DNA from 3 places in the Desulfobaculum sp. genome. Region 1 is predicted to be linked to each of the others. Evidence: predicted binding sites of a transcription regulator. Region 1 holds the regulator's gene; each other region holds the start of a gene.
What was found. Region 1 encodes sigma-54, which starts transcription at its own class of promoters, with help from an activator protein. Its sites were predicted from a motif close to CTGGCACGGNNNNTGCTT; they were not measured.
Positions count from the first base shown of each region.

Region 2: fdhF (formate dehydrogenase subunit alpha) is a predicted target of sigma-54. The motif match lies at 5,103-5,120, and genes of this name have one in related genera.
Region 3: flgF (flagellar basal-body rod protein FlgF) is a predicted target of sigma-54. The motif match lies at 2,043-2,060, and genes of this name have one in related genera.

Region 1 is NZ_JBUDSW010000070.1:4,430-11,721, reverse strand. It holds gene ACY69P_RS06515 (CTP synthase) at 1-743, shown strand, start outside; gene kdsA (3-deoxy-8-phosphooctulonate synthase) at 909-1,721, shown strand; gene ACY69P_RS06505 (KdsC family phosphatase) at 1,711-2,253, shown strand; gene lptC (LPS export ABC transporter periplasmic protein LptC) at 2,250-2,816, shown strand; gene ACY69P_RS06495 (LptA/OstA family protein) at 2,819-3,322, shown strand; gene lptB (LPS export ABC transporter ATP-binding protein) at 3,324-4,046, shown strand; gene rpoN (RNA polymerase factor sigma-54) at 4,271-5,725, shown strand; gene hpf (ribosome hibernation-promoting factor, HPF/YfiA family) at 5,832-6,389, shown strand; gene ACY69P_RS06475 (PTS sugar transporter subunit IIA) at 6,386-6,835, shown strand; gene rapZ (RNase adapter RapZ) at 6,838-7,292, shown strand, end outside.
Region 2 is NZ_JBUDSW010000127.1:2,656-9,947, forward strand. It holds gene ACY69P_RS09610 (PAS domain-containing sensor histidine kinase) at 1-210, opposite strand, end outside; gene ACY69P_RS09615 (4Fe-4S dicluster domain-containing protein) at 346-900, opposite strand; gene ACY69P_RS09620 ([FeFe] hydrogenase, group A) at 897-2,282, opposite strand; gene ACY69P_RS09625 (4Fe-4S dicluster domain-containing protein) at 2,309-2,896, opposite strand; gene fdhF (formate dehydrogenase subunit alpha) at 2,917-4,986, opposite strand; gene caiE (carnitine operon protein CaiE) at 6,033-6,623, opposite strand.
Region 3 is NZ_JBUDSW010000086.1:22-7,313, forward strand. It holds partial or broken gene ACY69P_RS07460 (hypothetical protein) at 1-403, opposite strand, end outside; gene flgG (flagellar basal-body rod protein FlgG) at 428-1,210, opposite strand; gene flgF (flagellar basal-body rod protein FlgF) at 1,228-2,004, opposite strand; tRNA gene ACY69P_RS07475 (tRNA-Gly) at 2,336-2,411, shown strand; gene ACY69P_RS07480 (ribosome maturation factor RimP) at 2,493-2,981, shown strand; gene nusA (transcription termination factor NusA) at 3,018-4,361, shown strand; gene ACY69P_RS07490 (YlxR family protein) at 4,400-4,654, shown strand; gene infB (translation initiation factor IF-2) at 4,632-7,292, shown strand, end outside.

The DNA of each region.
Region 1 (7,292 bases):
ACCTCAAGGAAGCCTACAAGAGCCTGCATGAGGCCCTCATCCACGGCGGTTTCGCCAACGATGTGACCGTGAACCTCACCTACATCAATTCCGAGGAAATCACGGACGAAAGCATCGCCAAAAAGAAGCTCAAGGGCCTGGACGGCATCCTCGTCCCCGGCGGCTTCGGCTCCCGCGGTGTGGAAGGCAAAATCAAGGCCATCCGCTACGCCCGTGAGAAGAAGATTCCGTTCTTCGGCATCTGTCTTGGCATGCAGTGCGCTGTTATCGAGTACGCCCGCAACGTTGCCGGCATCGACGCCGCCAACTCCGAGGAGTTCGACCAGAACACGCCGGATCCGGTCATCTACCTGATGAAGGAGTGGTACGACTTCCAGCGCGGCCGCGTGGAGCGCCGCGACGAAAGCAGCAACAAGGGCGGCACCATGCGCCTTGGCGCGTACCCCTGCAAGCTCGTTCCGGGCACTTTTGCAGGCAAGGCCTACGCTGAGGAAAACATCAGCGAGCGCCACCGCCACCGCTTCGAATTCAACAACGATTATCTGGAAAAGCTCCAGAAGAGCGGCCTCGTCTTCTCCGGTACCTCTCCGGACGGCGAGCTGATGGAGATTGTGGAAGTTAAGGATCACCCGTGGTTCCTCGGCTGCCAGTTCCACCCGGAATTCCAGTCCAATCCCATGCGTCCCCATCCGCTGTTCAGGGACTTCATCAAGGCCGCCAAGGGCCAGAAAAAGGGCAAATAGCTCTTTGACCAGTCATTTACCGGACTCGCTCCCGCACGCCTTCGCCACCTGCGCGAAGGCGTGCGGTGCGCCGGTTGTAGCGGGGCCACTGCGCTGGGTGCCCCTTGCGGCACTCCGCCCGCCGCGCCCCGTCCTCCTTCCCCCGCAGAAAAGGGTATGCTTATGATGACTGCATCCGAACTCTACACGCATTCGTGCGCGCATCCGTTCCTCATCGCAGGGCCGTGCGCGCTGGAAGACCTCGATATCGCCCTGCAAGCGGGCAGGAAAGTGGCCGAAATCTCCAAGGACCTTGGGATTGCGGCCATTTTTAAAAGCTCTTTCGACAAGGCCAACCGCACCTCCGTCACCAGCTTCCGCGGTCCCGGCATGGAGCGCGGGCTGGAAATGCTGGCGCAGGTCAAGGCCGAGACGGGCTTGCCCGTCATCACCGACATCCACTCCCCGGAGCAGGCCGAAGCCGTGGCCGAGGTGGCGGATGTTCTGCAGATTCCCGCCTTCCTCTGCCGCCAGACCGACCTGCTGGTGGCCGCCGCCAAGACGGACAAAATCATCAACGTGAAGAAGGGCCAGTTCCTTGCCCCGTGGGACATGCGTTCCGTAGTGGAAAAGGTCCGCTCCACAGGCAATTCCAAGATTTGGCTCACCGAGCGTGGTGCCAGCTTTGGCTACAATAATCTGGTGGTGGACTTCCGTTCGCTGGCGATTATGCAGAGCCTTGGCTGCCCCGTGGTGTTCGATGCCACGCACTCGGTCCAGCTTCCGGGCGGGCAGGGCGGCTGCTCCGGTGGACAGCGCGAATACGTGCCCATGCTGGCGCGCGCCGCTGTTGCCGCTGGCGCAAACGGTGTGTTCCTTGAGACGCACCCCGACCCGGATTCCGCGCTGTGCGACGGACCCAACTCGTGGCCGCTGACCAAGCTGGACGCCCTTGTCCGCGACCTCGACAACCTCTGGAAGCTGCCCCATGAGTGCTAAGCTGACTGCCGCCGCCAAGGAACGCGCGAAGAACGTGCGCGTGCTGGTGCTGGACGTGGACGGCGTGCTGACCGACGGCGGTCTGTACTACGACGCATCCGGGCACGTCTCCAAGCGCTTCAACGTGCAGGACGGCCTTGGCGTGAAGCTGGCGCAGGGCGCAGGCCTTGTGGTGGCCGTCATCACGGGCCTCAAGTCCAAAGCCGTGGAAAAGCGCGTGCGCGAACTGGGCATCAAGGACTACTACGCGGGCCACACGGCCAAGATTCCGCTGCTCCAGAAGATTTGCGATACCCATGGCGTTACCATGGACGAGGTAGCCTACCTCGGCGATGATTGGGTGGACGCCGGGCCGCTGGCCAACGTGGGCCTGCCCATGGCCGTCGCAAACGCCCAGCCCGAAATTCACGACATGGCCGTGTGGGTCAGTGAATGCCGCGGCGGCAACGGCGCAGTACGCGACGCCATCCGCTTTATCCTCGATGCGCAGGGCAAGCTGGACATCCTGTGGGCGGAGTGGAAACAGCGATGAACAGAGCGCGTATGCTCCTTGTCGCGGTGCTGGTCCTTGTGACCATGCTTGGCGCGGCCTATATCATTTGGCGTGGGAGCGGCGCATCCGTGGATGATGTGCCCATCACCGCCCCGCCTGTGGATATGGCCATGCAGGGCGTGGAACTCACCCGCAGCGCCGGTGACGGCTCCCTGTGGACCCTCAAGGCCGAGAGCGCCGACTACGAAAAGCAGGACGGCCGCATCACGGTTGAGGCTCCCGTTATCGACTGGACCAAGGAGGGCCGCGAGCCTGTGCATATCGTTGCCCCCAAGGGGCGCGTTGATCAGGCGACGGGTTCTGCGGAATTGTGGCCCGAAGTTGTCGTGACAAGTGGCGATACCACAGTGTATTCCAAGCGTCTGAACTATGACGGCGAGGCGCGGATTATCACCGTACGCGAGGATGTCCGCATTGTGCGCGAGGGCATGACCCTCCGCGCGCCGGAAGTCGTCTATGATCTTTCCACCAATGTCATCACCGCCACCGGGGGCGTGGAGTCCGTCATGGACGGCATGGCCGCCCCGGGCAGGGAGAAGTAGCCTTGAAGACGTTTGCACGCACCGCCGCACTCGCCCTTGCGGGTGTGCTCGTAGCGGCCTCGCTGGCATTTGCCGCGGCCGCCGATACCGTACCGACCAAAATCACCTCTCAGAAAACCGTTTACGACGAAAGCGGCAAGACCGTCGTCTTTACGGGAGATGTGCTCGTCACCCGGCCGGATATGCAAATCTGGTCCGACAAGATGACGGTGCACCTCACCCCGTCCAATACGCCGGATACCCCCGGAACCATCCGGAAAATTGTCGCCACCGGCAACGTGCGCCTGAGGCGCGAGGGCAAGACCGGCACCTGCCGCAAGGCCGTGTACACCGCCGAGGAAGGCCTGTTGACCCTCACCGGCAAGCCCGTGCTCAAGGATGGCGAAAATAGCATCGCCGGCAAGATTATCCGCCTGTGGCTCAAGGATAACCGTAGCGAAGTGGAAAGCGGCGACGCACCTGTGGAAGCCATCTTCTTCACCCCGGCTGACGGGGGCGGCAAGTAGCATGAGTGTCCTTTCAGCCAATGATCTGTGCAAGATCTATGGGCAGCGCAAGGTTGTGCAGGATATCGCCGTCAATGTGGCGCAGGGCGAGGTTGTTGGTCTGCTTGGCCCTAACGGCGCGGGCAAGACCACCACGTTCTACATGCTGGCGGGCATCATCAAGCCCAACGGCGGCGCGGTGCACCTTGACGACGAGGCCATCACCATGCTGCCCCTGCACGAGCGCGCCCGCCTCGGCATGAGCTACCTGCCGCAGGAAAGCTCCATCTTCAAAAAGCTGTCCGTGCGGCAGAATCTGGAGATTATTCTGGAGCAGAGCGGGCTGGACAGCGCAGAGCAGAAGCGGCGCGCGGACCAGCTGCTGGACGAGCTTGGCATCACGCGCCTTGCGGACCAGAAGGCCATGCACCTCTCCGGCGGTGAGCGCAGGCGGCTCGAGATCGCCCGCGCGCTTATTCTGAATCCGAAATTCATGCTGCTGGATGAGCCTTTTGCGGGGATTGACCCCATCGCCGTGGATGACATACAAGGAATTGTACGCGGGCTGAAGGAGAAGGGCATTGGCGTGCTCATTTCCGACCATAACGTCCGCGAAACCCTGCGTATTTGCGACAGGGCCTACCTTGTCTACGAAGGCCGCATCATCCTGAGCGGCACTCCGGAAGAAATTTGTGCCGATCCTAAGGCTCGCCGGGTCTACCTTGGCGAGACGTTCTGCCTGTAACCTTCCGGAAATTCTATATAAATCCCTATATTCAAGAACCTTGCCAGTCTTGGTTGCAAGCTTGTTGTGAATGTGGCATGGTGCTTGTGCGGTCGGTAACGAAGTCCGCACAAGCACCATTTTTTTTAGATGCCGTAGGCACTGTCGCACTTCCGCCCCCTTTGACGGGGCAGCCTGATACGGAATCTGCAACGCCAACATTTCGCAAGAAGACATAAGCCAACATGGCACTTGAACTACGACAACAACTCAAGCTCTCTCAGCAACTGGTCATGACACCGCAGTTGCAGCAGGCCATCAAGCTGCTGCAGCTCTCCCGCGTGGAGTTGGTGGACATGGTCCAGCAGGAACTCCTCGAGAATCCCCTTCTGGAGGAGGCCGCCGTCGAGCCGTCGCAGGAGAAGGCCGAGGCCGAGCAGGACGCCCGGTCGGCAGAAGCCGTAGACAACGGCGAAGCCATGGCCGATGGCGTTGGCGATCAGGACGCGATGCAGGGCGCGGATTGGGAAAACTACCTCGGGGAGTTCTCTTCCACGGGGCGGCAGTCCTCGGCGCGTGAAGCGGAAATCCCGGAGGAGGGCTTGTCCTTTGAGGCCCGCCTTTCGTCCAAGCCATCGCTGGAAGGGCATCTGGAATGGCAGATCCGCCTCTCGGACATGACGCCGGAGCAGGTGAACATCGCAGAGGTCATCCTCGGCAACCTTGGCTCGCAGGGCTACCTGCAAAGCACCGTTGAGGAAATCGCCGAGGAAGCCAAGTGCTCCGTAGACGCCGTGGAGGAAACGCTGCACCGCGTCCAGCGCATGGACCCCGTGGGCGTTGCCGCCCGCGACCCGCGCGAGTGTCTGCTTGTGCAGCTGGAGGTCAACGGCTACGACGACCCCATCCTGCACTCCCTCGTCAGCGACCACCTGGAGGACCTTGAAAAGCGCCGCTACAAGCCGCTGGCGCGCAAGTTCCGCCTCACCCTTGAAGGCCTCAAGGAATACCTCGACTTTCTGCAAACCCTCGACCCCATGCCCGGTGCTGCCTTTGGCAGTGGCGAGGCGCAGTACGTCAGCCCGGATGTGCACGTCTACAAGTACGAGGATGACTTCGTCATCGTACTCAATGACGACGGTTTGCCGCAGCTGACGGTCAATGATTTCTATCTTGATTCCGTGAAGGATGGGCGCGGCGCGCCGGAGAAGGAATACCTGCACGAGCGCCTGCGTTCCGCCCAGTGGCTGATGAAAAGCCTGTACCAGCGCCAGCGGACCCTCTATAAGGTTATGGAGAGTCTTGTGCGCTTTCAGCGTGGGTTCTTTGAGCATGGCGTGACCCGTCTGAAGCCCCTTATCCTCAAGGATGTGGCCGATGACATCGAGATGCACGAATCCACCATCAGCCGCATTACCACCAGCAAGTATGTGTCCACGCCCCATGGCGTGTTCGAGTTGAAATTTTTCTTCAACAGCGCCCTCGGTATGGACGACGGATCGCAGGTCGGCTCCGAGAGCGTGAAGGCACACATCAAGGAACTCATCGGAAAGGAAGATACCAAAAAGCCTCTTTCGGACGAGAAAATCGCCGAGATCCTCAAAGGGCGGCTTCAGGTCAACATCGCACGGCGAACTGTTGCCAAATATCGCAGCTCCCTCGGCATACCGTCCTCCTCCAAACGCAAGCAGGTCTTTTAGGAGGGGCGGAGCGGCGACAACACCCTTTATTTTCAGGCTGAATGCAAGTACACTTTCCTCTATGGTGAGTATTCGATCCAACCCCAGCAGTTAAGGAGGATCGTCGATGAACATCAGCTTGACCTTTAAGAATTTCGAGCCTTCGGACCATCTCAAGCAGTATGCCCGCAAGCGCTTTGAAAAGCTGATCAAGTACGCCGATACCGGCAATGCCGAGTTGCAGATCAACCTGAGTGTGGAGAAGTTTCGCCACATCGCGGAGGTCTCGCTTGCCGGGGACAATATGAACATGTCCGCCGTTGAGGAATCGGAAGACATGTACTCCTCCATCGACCTTGTGCTGGACAAGATGTCCGCACAGGTCCGCAAGATGCGTGAAAAGGACAAGGACCGCCGCCGCGCGCGCGATACCGTGCGCCAGGAGGACGTCGCCGCCCTTGGCGGATTCGACGCCGAGGACATGGACGCCGCATCCGGCCCTGTCATCGTGCAGGCCGATACCTACACGCCCAAGCCCATGATGGCCGACGAGGCCGCCATGCAGCTGGACACCTTCAAGTATGATTTCCTCGTGTTCCGCAACGCTGAAACCGAACGGGTCAATGTCATCTACCGCCGCAAGACCGGCGAGTACGGCCTCATTGATCCCGGGATGTACGAATGAAGCTCGGAGATTTTGTCGATAGCGATTTGATATTCCCTGAACTTTCGGCCAGAACCAAGTCTTCGGTTCTGGCCGAACTTGTGGCCGGGGCTGCGCAGCATGTGCAGGGCATTGACCCTGAACAGGCCAAGGACGTCCTGCTGGAACGGGAATCCCTCGGCACCACTGGAATCGGCGACGGCATCGCCATCCCCCACGGCAAGCTGGAGGGGCTGGACGACATCGTCGTCGTTGCCGCCAGAAGCCGCGAGGGCGTTGACTTTGATGCGCTGGATTTTAAGCCCTGCCACATCTTCTTCCTTGTGCTTGCGCCGGAAAAGGTGGCCGGGATGCACCTGCGCATCCTTGCCCACATCTCCCGTACCCTCAAGGATGAGAAGTTCCGCACGGCCTTCTTGGAGGCTGGCGATAAGGACGAACTGGTCCGCCTTATCAAGGGAGCCTAAGCATGGAATCTGTCGTGCCGGGAGCGGCCACCGAGCCGGATTTTCCCGTCATTATCCTCTCTGGTCTTTCCGGAGCGGGCAAATCCACTGCCCTGAAGGTTTTTGAGGACCTTGGCTTCGTCTCCGTGGACGGGTTGCCCCCGGATGTCATCCCTGAATTCGTGGACCTGTTTCGCCGTCAGAAAGAGGTGTACCACCGAGGGTTGACCCTTGGGCTGGACGTGCGTCACTCGGACTTTACCGCCAAATGGGAACAGACACGGGGCATCCTTGCCGAAAGCGGCGTGGAGCCGCGCGTGGTGTTCATTGAGGCGGGAGAGAATGTCCTGCGCCGCAGGTATGCGGCCACCCGCCGTCCGCATCCGTTGGAGCAGGGCGTTGGGCTGGACCGCGCCCTTGTGGAGGAGCGCCGCCTGCTCGCCCCGGTGCGCGATTTGGCCGAGCTTGTCATCGACAC
Region 2 (7,292 bases), on a different contig from region 1:
CAACAAGTCCACCTGATCGCCCTTTATAGCCTTGTAGCGCACAGCCACGCGGTCCATAAGCGTGGTCTGGCCGCTCTGCTCGTCAAGGCGCTCCAAGCTCTGGCGGGGGCGCTCCGTATTGGCGCGGCTCCATGCGCAGGGGCGCGTACATCCGCGCCGTCCGGTCCCACGGCCACGGGGACGCATCATCCGCGTCTTGCGTATAGCCATTTTCCATTCCGTTGTTGCATGAGAAAAGACAACCGGCCAAAACCGGAAGAAAAAGCGTAGCCCAGCGGCTCGATCATTGGCAAGGGAGTGCCCGGACCTGCTGTCTGGGGCAGATCCGGGCGCGTAAGGGGGGTCTTATTGTAATCCATTCACCACTGCGAGGCGGCGATTGGTAACAAGCTCTTGCATATTTTCAGGGGTCATGACGTTCAGAGCCCCTGCGGGGCAGATGTCCACACACGCCGGGCCGCCTTCGCGGCCCTGACAGAGGTCACACTTCAAGGCGGCGAAAATGGCTTTGTGATGCGCCTCTTCACCGTCCATGACTTGCAGCTTTTGCTCGGATGCCGACTGCGTGGATTCCACAACCTGAATGGCGCCAAAGGGACACGCCACAACGCAGCTTTTGCAGCCCACGCACTTGCCAGCCACAATCTCCACCGCGCCATTGCGGCGGATGATGGCTTCCTCCGGGCAGGAGTTGGCGCAGGGGGCGTCCTCGCACTGGCGGCACTGGATGGGAATGGTCACATCCGGTGTGCGCACAATGGTCACCCGCGGGTGAAATTCCTTGGCCTTGCGCACATCGCCATCAATGTCCTTGTCCAGATGCGCCATGGCGCAGGCCACTTCGCACGCGCCGCAGCCTATGCACTTTCTGGGATCACCGAAAACAAATGTATTTTTCACGCCCTGCCATTCCTCCTGTGGTCGGTGTGGAGCAGGTGGTGCGACTCGTGCCCCAGTGGCTCGCCGAGGAATTCCTCGTACAGGCGCTTGATGTCGGGGTTCTCGTGCGAGCGGCGGTGCTCCAGCTTCCTGTCATGGGCATACAGCCCGGCCTTGCGGCGCAGGTTGGCCTTTTCGCGGTGCTCGGGGAGCATCATCTTGGGCTGGCCGCCACCGCTCACGCAGCCCTGCGGACAGCACATCACCTCGATGAAATGGTACTCGGCGACGCCGTTCTTCACGTCCTCCAAAATGGGGACAACGTTCTCCAGCCCCGCAACAATGGCGACCTTCAGTTCCGTCGTACCGCACTCCACCGTTGCGGTGCGGATGCCCTCCTCGCCGCGGACGTCCTCAAGATCCGTATCCGCGAGGGGCTGGCCGGTCAGCAGTTCGACGCCGGTGCGCAGAGCGGCTTCCATCACGCCGCCGGTATTGCCGAAGATATTGCCCGCGCCAGAGTAGGTGCCAAGGGGCTTGTCAAAGTCCTCGCTGGGCAGGTTGGTGAAGTCCACCCCAATGTGGCGCAGCATCTGGGCAAGCTCGCGGGTGGTGAGGACCACGTCCACGTCGCGGTAGCCGCTGGCCTGCATCTCCGGGCGCTCACTTTCGAACTTTTTGCAGGTGCAGGGCATGATGGCCACGCTGAAGACCTTGGCCGGGTCCACGTCATCAACGCGCGCGCCATAGGTCTTGAACATGGTTCCCGCCATCTGCATGGGGGACTTGCAACTGGACAAATGGTCCACCAACTCGGGATACGCATCCTCCATGTACTTCACCCAGCCGGGACAGCAGGATGTGAACATGGGCAGGGTGCCGCCCTCGCGCACGCGCTGGATCAGCTCCGAGCCCTCTTCCATGATGGTGAGGTCGGCGGCGAAGTTGGTGTCGTAGACTCGGTCAAACCCAAGGCGGCGCAAGGCGGCGGCCAGCTTGCCCGGAGTCAGGGACCCGAGGGGCAGGCCAAATTCCTCGCCAATGGCAACGCGCACGGCAGGCGCACACTGCACCATGGTGTAGCTGTCACTCTTCAGGGCGTCGAACACACGCTGTGCGTCGCCGCGGTAATGCGCGGCAAACAGCGGTTCCTTCACCGAGGGCAACATGCCACGCTGGGCAAGGCGCTCTTCCTTGGTTGTTTCAAACTCATCCAAAATGCTGTCGTAGGCGCTGCATTCCTGCACGCACTGACCGCACAATATACATACTGCCGCGTCGATGGTGTGCGGCTGGTGCCGCTCGCCGGAGATGGCATCCACCGGGCAGACGTCCTTGCAGCGTCCGCACCCGGTACACAGCTCCTGATCGATGCGGATGATCTGCTCAGAATCAAGAATCATAACCGTATTGCTCCTGTGCTCTGCGGTTAGGCAGGAAGGTTGCGGATAGCGGACATCAGCTTCACCGCGGCATTGAAATTGCGCTTACGGCGCAGGGCGGTGGGCCGGACAATGCGCAGGGCGTCGCCGGGGCACACGCCAACACAGGCGGGGCCGCCGTGCACGCCGGCGCACAGGTCGCACTTGGTGGCCACAAGACGGGGAGTTTCCTCCACCCGGCCGCCGGCTTCCTCACGCAGGACGGGCTGCATCACCCGCTCGCCATGGCGGTACACGTCCATCAGCTGCAGCGCGCCCATGGGGCAGGCGACCATGCAATTCTTGCAGCCCACGCAGGCGTCCTCGTCCACAACAATGCGGCCGCCAACCTGACGGATGGCGTCGATGGGACAAGCGTTGGCGCAGGGGGCGTCCTCGCAGTGGCGGCACTGGACAGGTGCGGAGGTCTCGCTGGTGTTCACAACGTGCAGGCGCGGATGCAGCGGGCTCTGCTGGCAGCCGACCGTCGTGGGCACAACGTCTTCGTGCACCGCGGCGCAGGCCACTTCACACAGCTTGCACCCAATGCACTTATCGGAATCAGCAACAACGAAGCTATTGAGAGGAGAAGGCATTTGCTTTCCTTTTTCTTGCACTACGCCACAACGCGGCTGTCGGACGCAGTATCCTTACGTACGCGCACGGCACAAACCTTAAGTTCCGCAGTTTCGGTAACAGGATCGGCCGCACTGTTTGTCAAAATATTTCCGCATGCTTCGGAGAAGTGGAACGTGATAAACGTCAGCCCCTTGGGCACGCGTGGGGTCACCTGCGCCTTGGTGCGGACTTCGCCGCGGCGGGTGGTGACGACGATGGGATCGCCATGCTCAAGGCCAAGCTCCTCAGCGTCCGCGGGATTGATTTCCAGCGACTCCTCAGGGCTCAGGCCGTTCAGGCCCCAGCAGCGGCGCGTCATGGTGCCGGTGTGGTAATGCGCCACAACGCGGCCCGTGGTCAGCATCAAGGGGTACTCCTCGTCGGGCATCTCCGCCGGGTCGCGGTGGTCAATGGCCGAGAACTGACCGCGGCCATTGTCGCACTGCCCAACGTGCAGCACCGGGGTGCCGGGATGCGCTTCGTCCCAGCAGGGCCACTGGATGCCGCCCTGCTCAAGGCGCGCGTAGCTGATGCCCGCGTAGGTGGGCGTCACCGAACGCATCTCGTCAAAGACGTCCTCGGGCGAGGCGTAGTCGGCGTCGTAGCCCATGGCCTGCATCAACTCCGTGATGATGCGCCAGTCCGGACGGCTGTCGCCCACCGGCTCAATGGCCTTGCGGATGCGCTGGACGCGGCGCTCTGTGCTGCTGAAGGTGCCGTCCTTTTCCGCAAACGACGCTCCGGGCAGCACCACGTCGGCCTTCTGGGCCGTCTCGGTCAGGAAAATGTCCTGCACGATGAGAAAGTCCACATGGTCAAGGCAATGCTCCACATGGTTCACGTCCGGGTCGCTGCGCATGGGGTTCTCGCCAAAGACATACAGCGCGCGGATATCACCGCTCTCGATGCCGTCGAACACGCCGGGAATGGTGCGGCCGGGTTCGCCGCTGAGCGAAACGCCCCACGCCTGCTCAAAGCGCTGGCGCACGGCGGCTTCCGTCACCTTCTGGTACCCCGGGAAGGTGTTGGGCAGCGCGCCCATGTCGCAGGAGCCCTGCACATTATTCTGCCCGCGCAGGGGGTTCACGCCAGCCTTGGGCTTGCCGATGTTGCCGGTGACAAACGCAAGGTTTGCAACGGCCAACACGTTGTCCACGCCAGACGTATGCTGGGTGATGCCCATGGTGTAGTACGTGGCGGTATTTTCACTGTTGCCAATGAGCCGCGCCGCGCGGCGGATATCCTCAGCAGGCACCGTGGTGATGGCCGAGGCAATCTCCGGCGTAAAGCGCTGCACGCTGTCGCGGAACGCTTCAAAATTTTCTGTGCGCGCGGCGATGAAATCTTCATCCGCCATGCCTTCTTCAAGGATGACATGGGCGATGCCGTTGAGCAGCGCGGCGTCGGTGCCGGGCTTCAGGCGCAGCCACAAGTCCGCGTGCTGGCTCAGCGTGATGGCGCGCGGGTCGGCGACAATCAACTTTGCGCCACGGTGCTTGGCGCGCATCATGCCAAGGCCGATAATGGGGTGGCACTCGGTGGTGTTGGTGCCGATGGCAAAGATACAGTCCCGCAGCCCCATTTCGTCCAACTCGCCGATGGAGTTGGTCATTGCTCCGTTGCCCATTGCGGTGGCCAGACCGGCCACAGTGGGAGCGTGTCAGAGCCGTGCGCAGTGGTCGACGTTGTTCGTCCCCACCGCCGCCCTCATGAACTTCTGCATGAGGTAGTTCTCTTCGTTGGAGCAGCGCGCGGAGCTAAATCCCGCCACACTGTCCGGCCCATGCTCGGCGACAATGCCGCCAAGGCGCTGGGCAATAACCGCGTAGGCCTCATCCCACGTGCTTTCGGTCAGCACGCCGTTTTTGCGGACGAGGGGCGATGTCAGGCGCTCCGGGTGCTGGACAAAGTCCACCCCAAAGTGCCCCTTGGAGCACAGCGCGCCCTTGTTCACGCTGGACGGATCAAGATTCGGCTCAACGCCGGTAATCCGGCCGTCATCATTCAGCAGCAGATAGAGCGAACATCCCGAACCGCAGTACGGGCAGGTCGTGAGAACTTTTTGCATCGAAAGTTCCTCTCAGGAAGCAAGTCAGTATAAAATTCCGGCGTGCGCCGGAGAATTGAACACGCAAGGCGTCCTGGCCGGACTTTCCAGCCATGGTGCTTGTTTGAGTGCACAATCAGCACACACTGTGCCAAAATCCATACACCTGCAATCCCTCGAAATACGGGAACTTTTGTCAAAGGCGAGTTCGCCTGCGCCATCCTGCAACCATGCAATTGCAGCCCTGCGTTGCATGGTTTGCATATTTTGCATGGTCCGCTCGCAGCAAAACTGCACCCGCCGCAGCGCAAACGTCTGTCCAATGGCAAATATGCCGCCGACTTCACGCCGTGGGCGTTCTTGCGTCCGCGTCGCGGGTCAGGCTCTCGCCCCGCTCCACCGCCCCCAGCATCATACGCACCAAAAGGAGAGGTCCGTGTGACCTCTCAACCTGTGTGCTCTTCGTGGGATATCGAGTGAAAAATATACGCCGTTTGATTAACCAAACAAGGCGCTGCGCAGTCCAGCGCGAAGCGATGGGCAAGACATAGATTGAATTTGTGAAAAAAGCAACCACCTGCACAATTGCCCCGCCCTGCGGGCGTTTACAGCAATTCTCGCCCGTGTACAACTGTCCTTAATGCGCCGAAATTCCCTTCCGCCACTGCGGCGCGCAAGGCGCCCCACGGCGTTTTCTCCTGCTCGCCGGGGATGCGTGCGTCAATGAACAAAAACGGACACAAACCGTGGAGGACGAACAGCTTGAGCGCGGTGAAGCCCCCCCTCTCTCGGAAAACGCGGATCCGGAAAAAAAGGAGAAAAGGTGGCAGGCGCTACCGCTGAACGATCGTTGTTTTGCCGGGTGCTCCTGGCCACACACTGTGGATACCGTCCATACGGACTGAAGGCACCGTTCCTCGGTGTTGTGGCGACGCTCGGGATAAGGCAAGCGAAAGCGGCAATACCCCCGCCTTAAGCCGAATACCCTACTCTGAGCGCCTTCCGATCAGCGCCTTACATCGAACGTTGAGCCACCTGCATCTGCCGCCTAGCCGTTCGCTCGCACGTTACATCTTCGGCTTTACGTCGGTAATGCCAGCCAGATGGGGACGATTGTCCTCCACCTCGCGAAGCGGGGCCACCTCAGTCATCGACTGCGTCGAACGCCCAGCCAAGGCCTGATACTCGCGAATATTAAGGCCATGCCAATGCATATCCCGGTCCGTCACTTCGCGCAGGACCTTGGCAGGAGAGCCAACCAGCAGCTGGCGCGGGGCACCGGCAAAACCTGCCTTCACAAAACTCATCGCCGCAACGATGCTTTCTTCACCAACCACAGCGCCATCCATCACCACAGAATTCATGCCCACCAAACAATTCCGCTTGATGACGCACCCATGCAAAATAGCGCCATGTCCGACGGACACGTTCTCTTCAACCACCGTGTCCACATCGCAATACCCATGCATGATGCAGCCATCCTGCACATTGGAGCCATCCTTCACAATCAACCGGCCATAATCGCCGCGCAACGAGGCACATGGACCAATATACACATCCGCGCCAACAATCACGTCGCCAATCAATACCGCCGTCGGGTGCACAAAGGCATCCGGGTGGACCACAGGAACCAAACCCTCAAACTCATAACACGGCATCGCAACTTCCCCTTTCGTTCACACCCAATTCTCACAAGCCCACTCCCGGCTTGCTCCTCACATCAAATGGATGGGTAGACATGACATAATCGTGATCATATTTCAATCATGATCGTAGGCGCCCCTTTATTACTACGTTTCGCTTTACGCGTGGCGGGGGGCTTGTTGCCGTGAAGGCACTTACGGTGCCGGATGTATGGGGTGGGATACGGATGGCTGAAGGCAGATTGGGGAGGAAGAAGAGAAGCAACGGCGGCGAAGGATGTAGGAAGGGAGTCGGTTCTTCCTTGAGAAGTGGTAATGAGTAGGCCCCCTGTAAGCCGTGGATGGAGATATGTTGATTGGGCCGAATCTGGTGACGGTGAGGTTGAGGCGTAAACAAGGGACGACGCAACCTGTTTGAAACGAGGAGACTGTGGTTGTGTGCGGGATGGTGGCGGAGTCGAGAGGTGTTTCGGCAGGGTCTCTGGAATGTGTCGCTGATTTGCGAGCCCTGAGGAGTTGGATAAACGAGCAAATGAGAAGGACGATCTCTGACCTCTGAAGGTGTTGTGCCGGAAAAGTGGCTTGTAACGGGTGCTGATGCGTTGCTTTGGCGGAGTCGAGAGATTCTTTCGGTGTTCTGGGAAAAGCGGGCTTGAACTTGAAGATGGTGCTCTCTGTTGGGGG
Region 3 (7,292 bases), on a different contig from region 1:
CCAGCCTGCCGCCCTTCTGGACCACGAGGCGACCGGGCAAAATGCACAGTTCGCCGTAGTCCTCAAGGTAGTAGTCCATGATGCGCTGCAGCTTTTCACGGGGGATGCTGGTCTGGTCGCCGCGCTCACGCGGGGCCTTCCACAATTCCGTGGCCGCCAGCACCTTCCACTCATCGGGCTTCAGGTTGCCCACGGGGGACGCAATCTCGCCAAGACGCACGACATCGCCCTGCACCACTGCGGCGTCCCGGACGGCGATGCGCCACGTTGGCCGCGTCTCCCCGGCCTGCGCCACGGCAACGAACAGCCAGCACAGCACAACCAGCGCCCCAATAAGGGTCGCCAGCACCGGAGCAAAGTCCGACAGCCTGCGTCCTGCTGCGGTGTCGCGTGTCATATTCATCGCATCCTCCTTGGCTCGGTCATGCTATCGCTTCAGCTGGTTGGCAATCTGGAGCATCTGGTCCGAGGTGGTCACAGCCTTGGAGTTCACCTCGTAGGCGCGCTGGCCAACGATCATCTGCACCATTTCGTCAACGATTTCGACGTTGGACATTTCAATGAAACCCTGAGCGACGGTGCCAACGTTGTCCTCGCCCGGGGTGCCTTCGGTGGCGTCGCCGGATGCCTCGGTCGGCAGATACAGGTTCTTGCCGATGCTGTTGAGGCCTGCGGGGTTGACGAAGGTGTAGAGCGGGATATCCGTTGCCGCCAGTTCCTCGCCGTTCTTGTCCAAGGCCGCCATATGGCCCTTGTCCGTGATGACGATGTTGGCGGTGTCCACCGGCACGGTGAACTCGGGCTGCAGGGTGTAGCCGTTGGCCGTCACAACAGTGCCCTCGTTGTCCAACTTGAACGCACCGGCGCGGGTGTAGGCCTGCTCACCGTTCATATCCACCTGAAAGAAGCCATCGCCCTCGATGACCATGTCCAACGGATTGTTGGTGTTCTGAAAGTCACCCTGGGTGAAAAACTTGTGTACCGTCGTGGGTTTGACACCCATACCAACCTGCAGGCCGGTGGGGGTGAAGCCGCCGCCGTCGGTCGGGGAACCCGCCATTTTGAGGTTCTGGTACATCAGGTCCTCGAACTCCGCCCGGCTCTTTTTAAAGCCAATGGTATTCACGTTGGCGAGGTTGTTCGAGATGACGTCAATGTTGAGCTGCTGGGCGACCATGCCCGTCGCGGCCGTCCATAAGGATCGCATCATGGTGAGTAGCCTCCTGATCAGACCTTGCCGACCTTATTGATTGCGTTGGAGTCCGTCTCCTTCGACGTGGTGATAACCTTCTGATAGGCCTCGAAGGAGCGCTGGGTTTCGATCATCTTGACCATTTCGGTCACGACCTCGACGTTGGGGGCCTCGAGGTAGCCCTGTGCCACCTGCGCCTCCAGTGCCGGTTCTTCAACGGCCTGACGGTCGGGGTGGATTTCGAAAAGGTTCTGCCCCACCTTGCGCAGGGCGGTCAGGTTGCTGACCGTAGACAGCTGGATGGCGTCCAGCGCCTCGCCGTCGGCGAAAATCTGACCATCCGCCGTCACGCTCAGGCGCGTGCTGGGCGGCACGGCAATGGGGCCGCCCTCGCCGAGGAGCTGATGCCCGTCCGCGTTGACGATGATGCCGTCCGGCCCCACGGTGAAGTGGCCGTTTCTAGTGTAGTAGTCACCGTTGTCGTTGCGGACCTTGAAGAAGCCCTCGCCCGAGATGGCAAGGTCCAGCGGGTTGTCCGACTTCTTCATACTCCCCTGACTAAAATCAATGCGCGACTCCGCTATGCGGACTTTTGACAGATAGTCCGGTTCCGGGAAAAGCGGCTTGGAACGGACGTTCAAAACCGGTTCCCGAATCACGTCATGAGCGAAGCGAACGAACACGTCACGAAAGGCCATCCGGTCGCGTTTGTAGCCGGTGGTGTTCACGTTCGCCAAATTATTGGCGATGGTGTTCATGCGGTGCTCTTGGGTCAAAGCCCCGAAAAGCGCGCTATACATACCGTCTTGCATTTTTCCGCCTCCTTGGCGCGAGTTTCCTGTGCCTAGAGAAGCAAGTACCGCGCCAAAAGGAATTCGGTATGCCACAGCATTTTTCTGCCTCCGCGCCAGCGCGCACCAAAGCCCGCCGCATGAGAACCATTCTCATGCGGGATTTCTCTTTCAAAAGGGTTTAACCCTGTTCTATATTATGGTAATTGATTGCGTGTTGGCGGCTGCGCCCACGCAAAGCCGTCCGTGAATCCGGCATTTTTTCTGCGCGAGGCAAAATCAAAAATTACCGGATTTTACCCTGGACGCTTGACAAGGTGCCCCAATTTGGTATTTCGTCTCGTTCCGAGGCGCGGGTGTAACTCAGCTGGTAGAGTACAAGCTTCCCAAGCTTGGAGTCGCGAGTTCGAACCTCGTCACCCGCTCCAGAACTTCTAACCCCTCGGATCTATTCCAAAATGAGACGAGTGGACCTCGCGGTCCACTTTTTTTTTCAGGCAGATCACACTATGAACACACATCTGATTCAGGAACTTGATGACCTGATCAGGCCCATGGCTGAAGCACAGGGCCTGTGGTTGTGGGGCATCGACCTTGCGGGTAACGACAACCGCTCCGTCCTGCGCGTGTACGTTGAAACAGACGACGGCGTCACCATCGCCGAATGCGCACGCCTCTCCCGCGACCTCAGCGTGGCCCTTGACGTGGAAGACCTCATTCCAGGCAAGTACACCTTGGAAGTCTCCTCGCCGGGACTGAATCGCAAGTTTTTCTCTGCGGACCAGATGGCTGCCTACGTGGGCCAGGATGTGTCCGTTACCCTGCTGGAGCCTCTGGAAGGCCAAAAGGGATATACCGGAAAGCTCGTCTCCGTCGATGGGCAGACCATTACCATTAATGATGGGACAGATGCACTCTCGTGCAACTGGGACGAGATTAAGAAGGCTAACCTCCGCTATGCGTTTCCGGAACCCGGCGCCAAGGGGAGAAAAGGCTAGGACTTCAATCGGCAAGCCGAGCTTGGAGGTTTTTCCATGAGTATGGAACTGAAAAAAGCCATAGAACAGATCAGCAAAGACAAGGGCATCGACCGCGACCTGCTCGTCGATACCCTTGAAGAAGCCGTTCGCTCCTCCGTCGTACGCAAGTACGGCGATGACATCGACATCGAAGTCAGCCTCAATGAGGAAACCGGCGAAATCGAAGTATATCAGTTCAAAGCGGTTGTCGCAGAGGTCAACGACCCGGCAACCGAAATCACTATCGAAGACGCACAGGAACATGATCCCGGTGCGCAGGTTGACGACGAGCTGGGCTTCCGCCTTAACGTCGAAGACCTCGGACGCATCGCCGCCCAGTCCGCCAAACAGGTGATCATCCAGCGTATGCGCGACGCAGAGCAGGAAATCATCTACGAGGAATACAAGGACCGCGTCGGCGAAATCATCAGCGGCATCATCCAGCGCCGCGACAAGGCTGGCTGGATCATCAACCTTGGCAGAACGGAAGCCCTTCTGCCCAAGGACCAGCAGATTCCCAGAGAGCGCTACAAGCGTGGCGACCGCGTGCAGTGTTACCTCACCGAGGTACGCCGCGAGGGCCGTGGCCCGCAGGTCATCGTGTCCCGCTCCTGCCCGGAGTACATGTCCGCCCTCTTCAAGAGGGAAGTGCCCGAAGTGGCAGACGGCACCGTGCGTATTCTCGGTGTCGCCCGCGATCCGGGCAGCCGCGCCAAGGTTGCCGTCCAGTCCAGCGACAGGGACGTCGATCCCGTGGGCGCATGTGTCGGCATCCGTGGCTCGCGCATCCAGAACATCGTTCAGGAACTGCGCGGCGAACGCATCGACATTGTCGTGTGGAGCCCGGATGTAGCAACCTACGCTGTCAACGCCCTCTCCCCCGCCGTTATCTCCCGCATTACGGTGGATGAGGAAGAGAACATGCTTGAAGTCGTCGTGCCCGACGATCAGCTCACGCTGGCCATTGGCCGCAAGGGGCAGAACGTCAAGCTGGCCGCGCGCCTCTTGGGTTGGAAGATCGATATCTTTACTGAGTCCCGCTACGGCGACCTCCACGCAGAGCTCCAGCACCTGGAGCAGATTGCCAGCGTGGCCGAGGTCCCCGTGGAAGAGTTCCTTGCCGCTGGCTTTGATTCCGTGGACAAGCTGGATTCCGCAGAGGATGAAGACCTGCTCTCCATTGAGTCGCTGTCCGAATCCCAGATCGGTGATGTCCGCTCCGCTATCAACCTGCTGCGTTCGTTCCAGGCTGATGAAGCCGAGGGCGACGAAGAAGATGAGGTATCGGCGGAAGAGTTCGCCGAAGTCGCAGCCGCAGAAGGTGACGAAGTCACTGAGGAAACTCCCGAAGAGGAGTAACGGATGTCCGTCCGATGACGGATGCCGTATCGAACACGATGGAAACACGGAACAGACATGTCCCCGTACGCCGGTGCGTTATTTGCGGCCGGCGGCTCCCGAAGCACGAGCTTACGCGCTATGTCCGCTCGGACGGGGACACGCCTGCCCTCTTGCGGGACGAAACGGGCACACTGCCCGGCCGAGGGTATTATCTCTGTTCCGATGCAGACTGCGGCAAGCGGTTTCCCAAATACAAGGGCTGGCGCAAGAAAAGCCAGGGGGTTAAACATGGAAGAAAAATTTCGGGTTAAAGACATATCAACGGAGCTCGGGGTTACGAACAAGGATCTGCTGCACGCATGCCGCGAGCTCGGTATCCAAGTGAAGAGCCACATGAGCACGTTGACCGCCGACGAGGTGGCGACCGTTCGCTCCAAGATGCAGGATACGTCCGCATCCGGTGAGGTGGTTCGGAAGGAAGTACAGCCCGGTATGGTCGTTCGCCGACGCAGAAAAAAGGTCAAAGAGACCGATAAGCCCGCCGAGGCAACGGAAGAGAAGGCTTCCGAAGAGGCTCCCAAGCAGGCCGCAGCGCCCGAAGGCGCTGACGACTCGGCCAAAGCGCCACAGGCCGATTCCGAATCTGCCGACGCTCCCGAAGCCACTGAAGAGCCCGCCGAAAAGCCCAAGACCGCGGCCAAGGCTAAGCCTGCCAAACCCGCCAAGAAATCCGAGCCGAAGGTCAAAGTCATCAAGCCCAAGAAAGAAAAAACCCCTGAGCCCGAAGTGATCGTAGAAGAGAAAAAGCCCGCATCCGAAGCCGTGAAGACCCCCGACGCCGTTAAGGCAGCCCCCGCCACCGCCGCGCCCGAAGCCGAAGAAAAGAAGGCTGAAGGTAAAGACGCAAAGGCTGGCGCAGCCGCCAAAGCCAAGGCCCCCAAAAAGGACGCCGAAGCCGCACAGCCCGCAGACAAAGCGCCCGCTGAATCCGCCGACAAGGCCAAGGATTCCGAAAAGCCCGAGACCAAAACGGCCAAGAGCGACGACAAAGCTGCCGCTGACGACGACAAAAAGGGCAAGAAAAAGAAGAAGACCAAAAAGAAGGACGCTCCCGTAGCGCCCAAGGTCCGCGTTATTTCCCGTCCTGACCCCAATGCGCAGCCCGCACGCCCCGCGCCCACGCGCCCTGCTGCTGGTGACTCCCACGTGAACCTCGGTGCCCGCATGGGTGGCCGTCCCGGCGGTCGTCCCGGTGGACCCGGTCGTCCTGCCGGTGGACGCCCCGGCGGCGGCGCTGGCCGTCCCGGTGGTGGACGTCCCGGTGGCGGCGCTGGCCGTCCCGGCGGCGGTGCTCCCCGTCCCGGTGGTGGTCGTCCCGGCGCGCCCGGCTTTACGCCCGGTGGTGCCCCCGCGACGCCGCCAACGAGCGAGCAGCAGCGCCGCAACAAGAAGAAGAAGGACAAGCGCGTTGTCGACTTCTCCAAGAAGTCCAACGAGGATCACTTCGGCTTCCAGAAGCGCAACCGCAAGAAGAAAGGCCGCGGTGGCGCAGATGCTTCGCAGCATCAGGTCAGCACGCAGCCCATCAAGGCCGCAAAGCGTAAGGTCAAGATGGAGGAAGCCATCCGTCTGTCCGACCTCGCCAAGCAGATGGGCACCAAGGCTCAGGCCCTTATCAAGGTGCTCTTCGACCTCGGCGTGATGGCGACCATCAACCAGTCCCTGGACTTCGAGACCGCAACCCTCGTTGCCGCCGAATTCGGCTACGAGATGGAAAAGGTCGGCTTCTCCGAGGCCGAATACCTCGCGCCCGAAGAAGCGGATAGCCCCGAGACCCTCAAGCCGCGCGCTCCTGTCGTGACCATCATGGGCCACGTTGACCACGGTAAAACGTCTCTGCTGGACGCCATCCGCAAGTCCAAGATCACCACTGGTGAGGCTGGCGGCATCACCCAGCACATCGGCGCGTACGACGTGGAAACCGACCGCGGCAAGGTTGTCTTCCTCGACACCCCCGGTCACGAAGCGTTTACCGCCATGCGTGCCCGCGGCGCTCAGGTGACGGACATCGTCATTCTGGTTGTGGCCGCCGACGACGGCGTCATGGACCAGACCCGCGAGGCCATCAACCACTCCAAGGCTGCTGGCGTGCCCATCATCGTGGCCGTCAACAAGATGGATAAGGAAGAAGCCAACCCCGAACGCGCTCTGCGCGAACTGGCCGACCACGGCTTGGTTCCTGAAGACTGGGGCGGCGACACCATCTTTGTGAACGTGTCTGCCAAGACCGGCATGAACCTCGACACTCTGCTCGAAATGGTTCTGCTGCAGGCCGAGTTCCTGGAACTCAAGGCCAACCCGGACAAGCGCGCTGTCGGCCACGTTGTCGAAGCACGTCTGGACAAGGGCCGTGGCGCTGTCGCCACCGTGCTCATCCAGGGCGGTACCCTGAATCAGGGCGACGCCTTTGTCTGCGGCACCCACAACGGCCGCGTCCGTGCCATGCACAATGACAAGGGCAAAAAGATCAAGATGGCTGGTCCGTCCATCCCTGTGGAAGTTCAGGGCTTTGACGGTGTGCCGGAAGCAGGTGACGAGTTCATCTGTGTTGAGGACGATAAGGTTGCACGCCGCATCGCCAGCGACCGCCAGATCAAGGAACGCGAACGCGCCCTTGCCCGCGAGTCCAAGGTGACGCTGGAAAGCTTCCTCGCCTCCCGCCCCAACGCGGACGTGCAGACCCTGAACCTCGTGCTCAAGGCCGACGTGCAGGGCTCCCTGGAAGCCATTACCGAAGCCGTGCTCAAGCTCTCCACCGACAAGGTGAAGGTTGACGTTGTGCACAGCGCCGCCGGTGCCATCACGGAATCCGACATTCTGCTGGCCGCCGCATCGCAGGCCATCATCATCGGCTTCAACGTGCGCCCCACGGCAAAAATCAAGGACGTT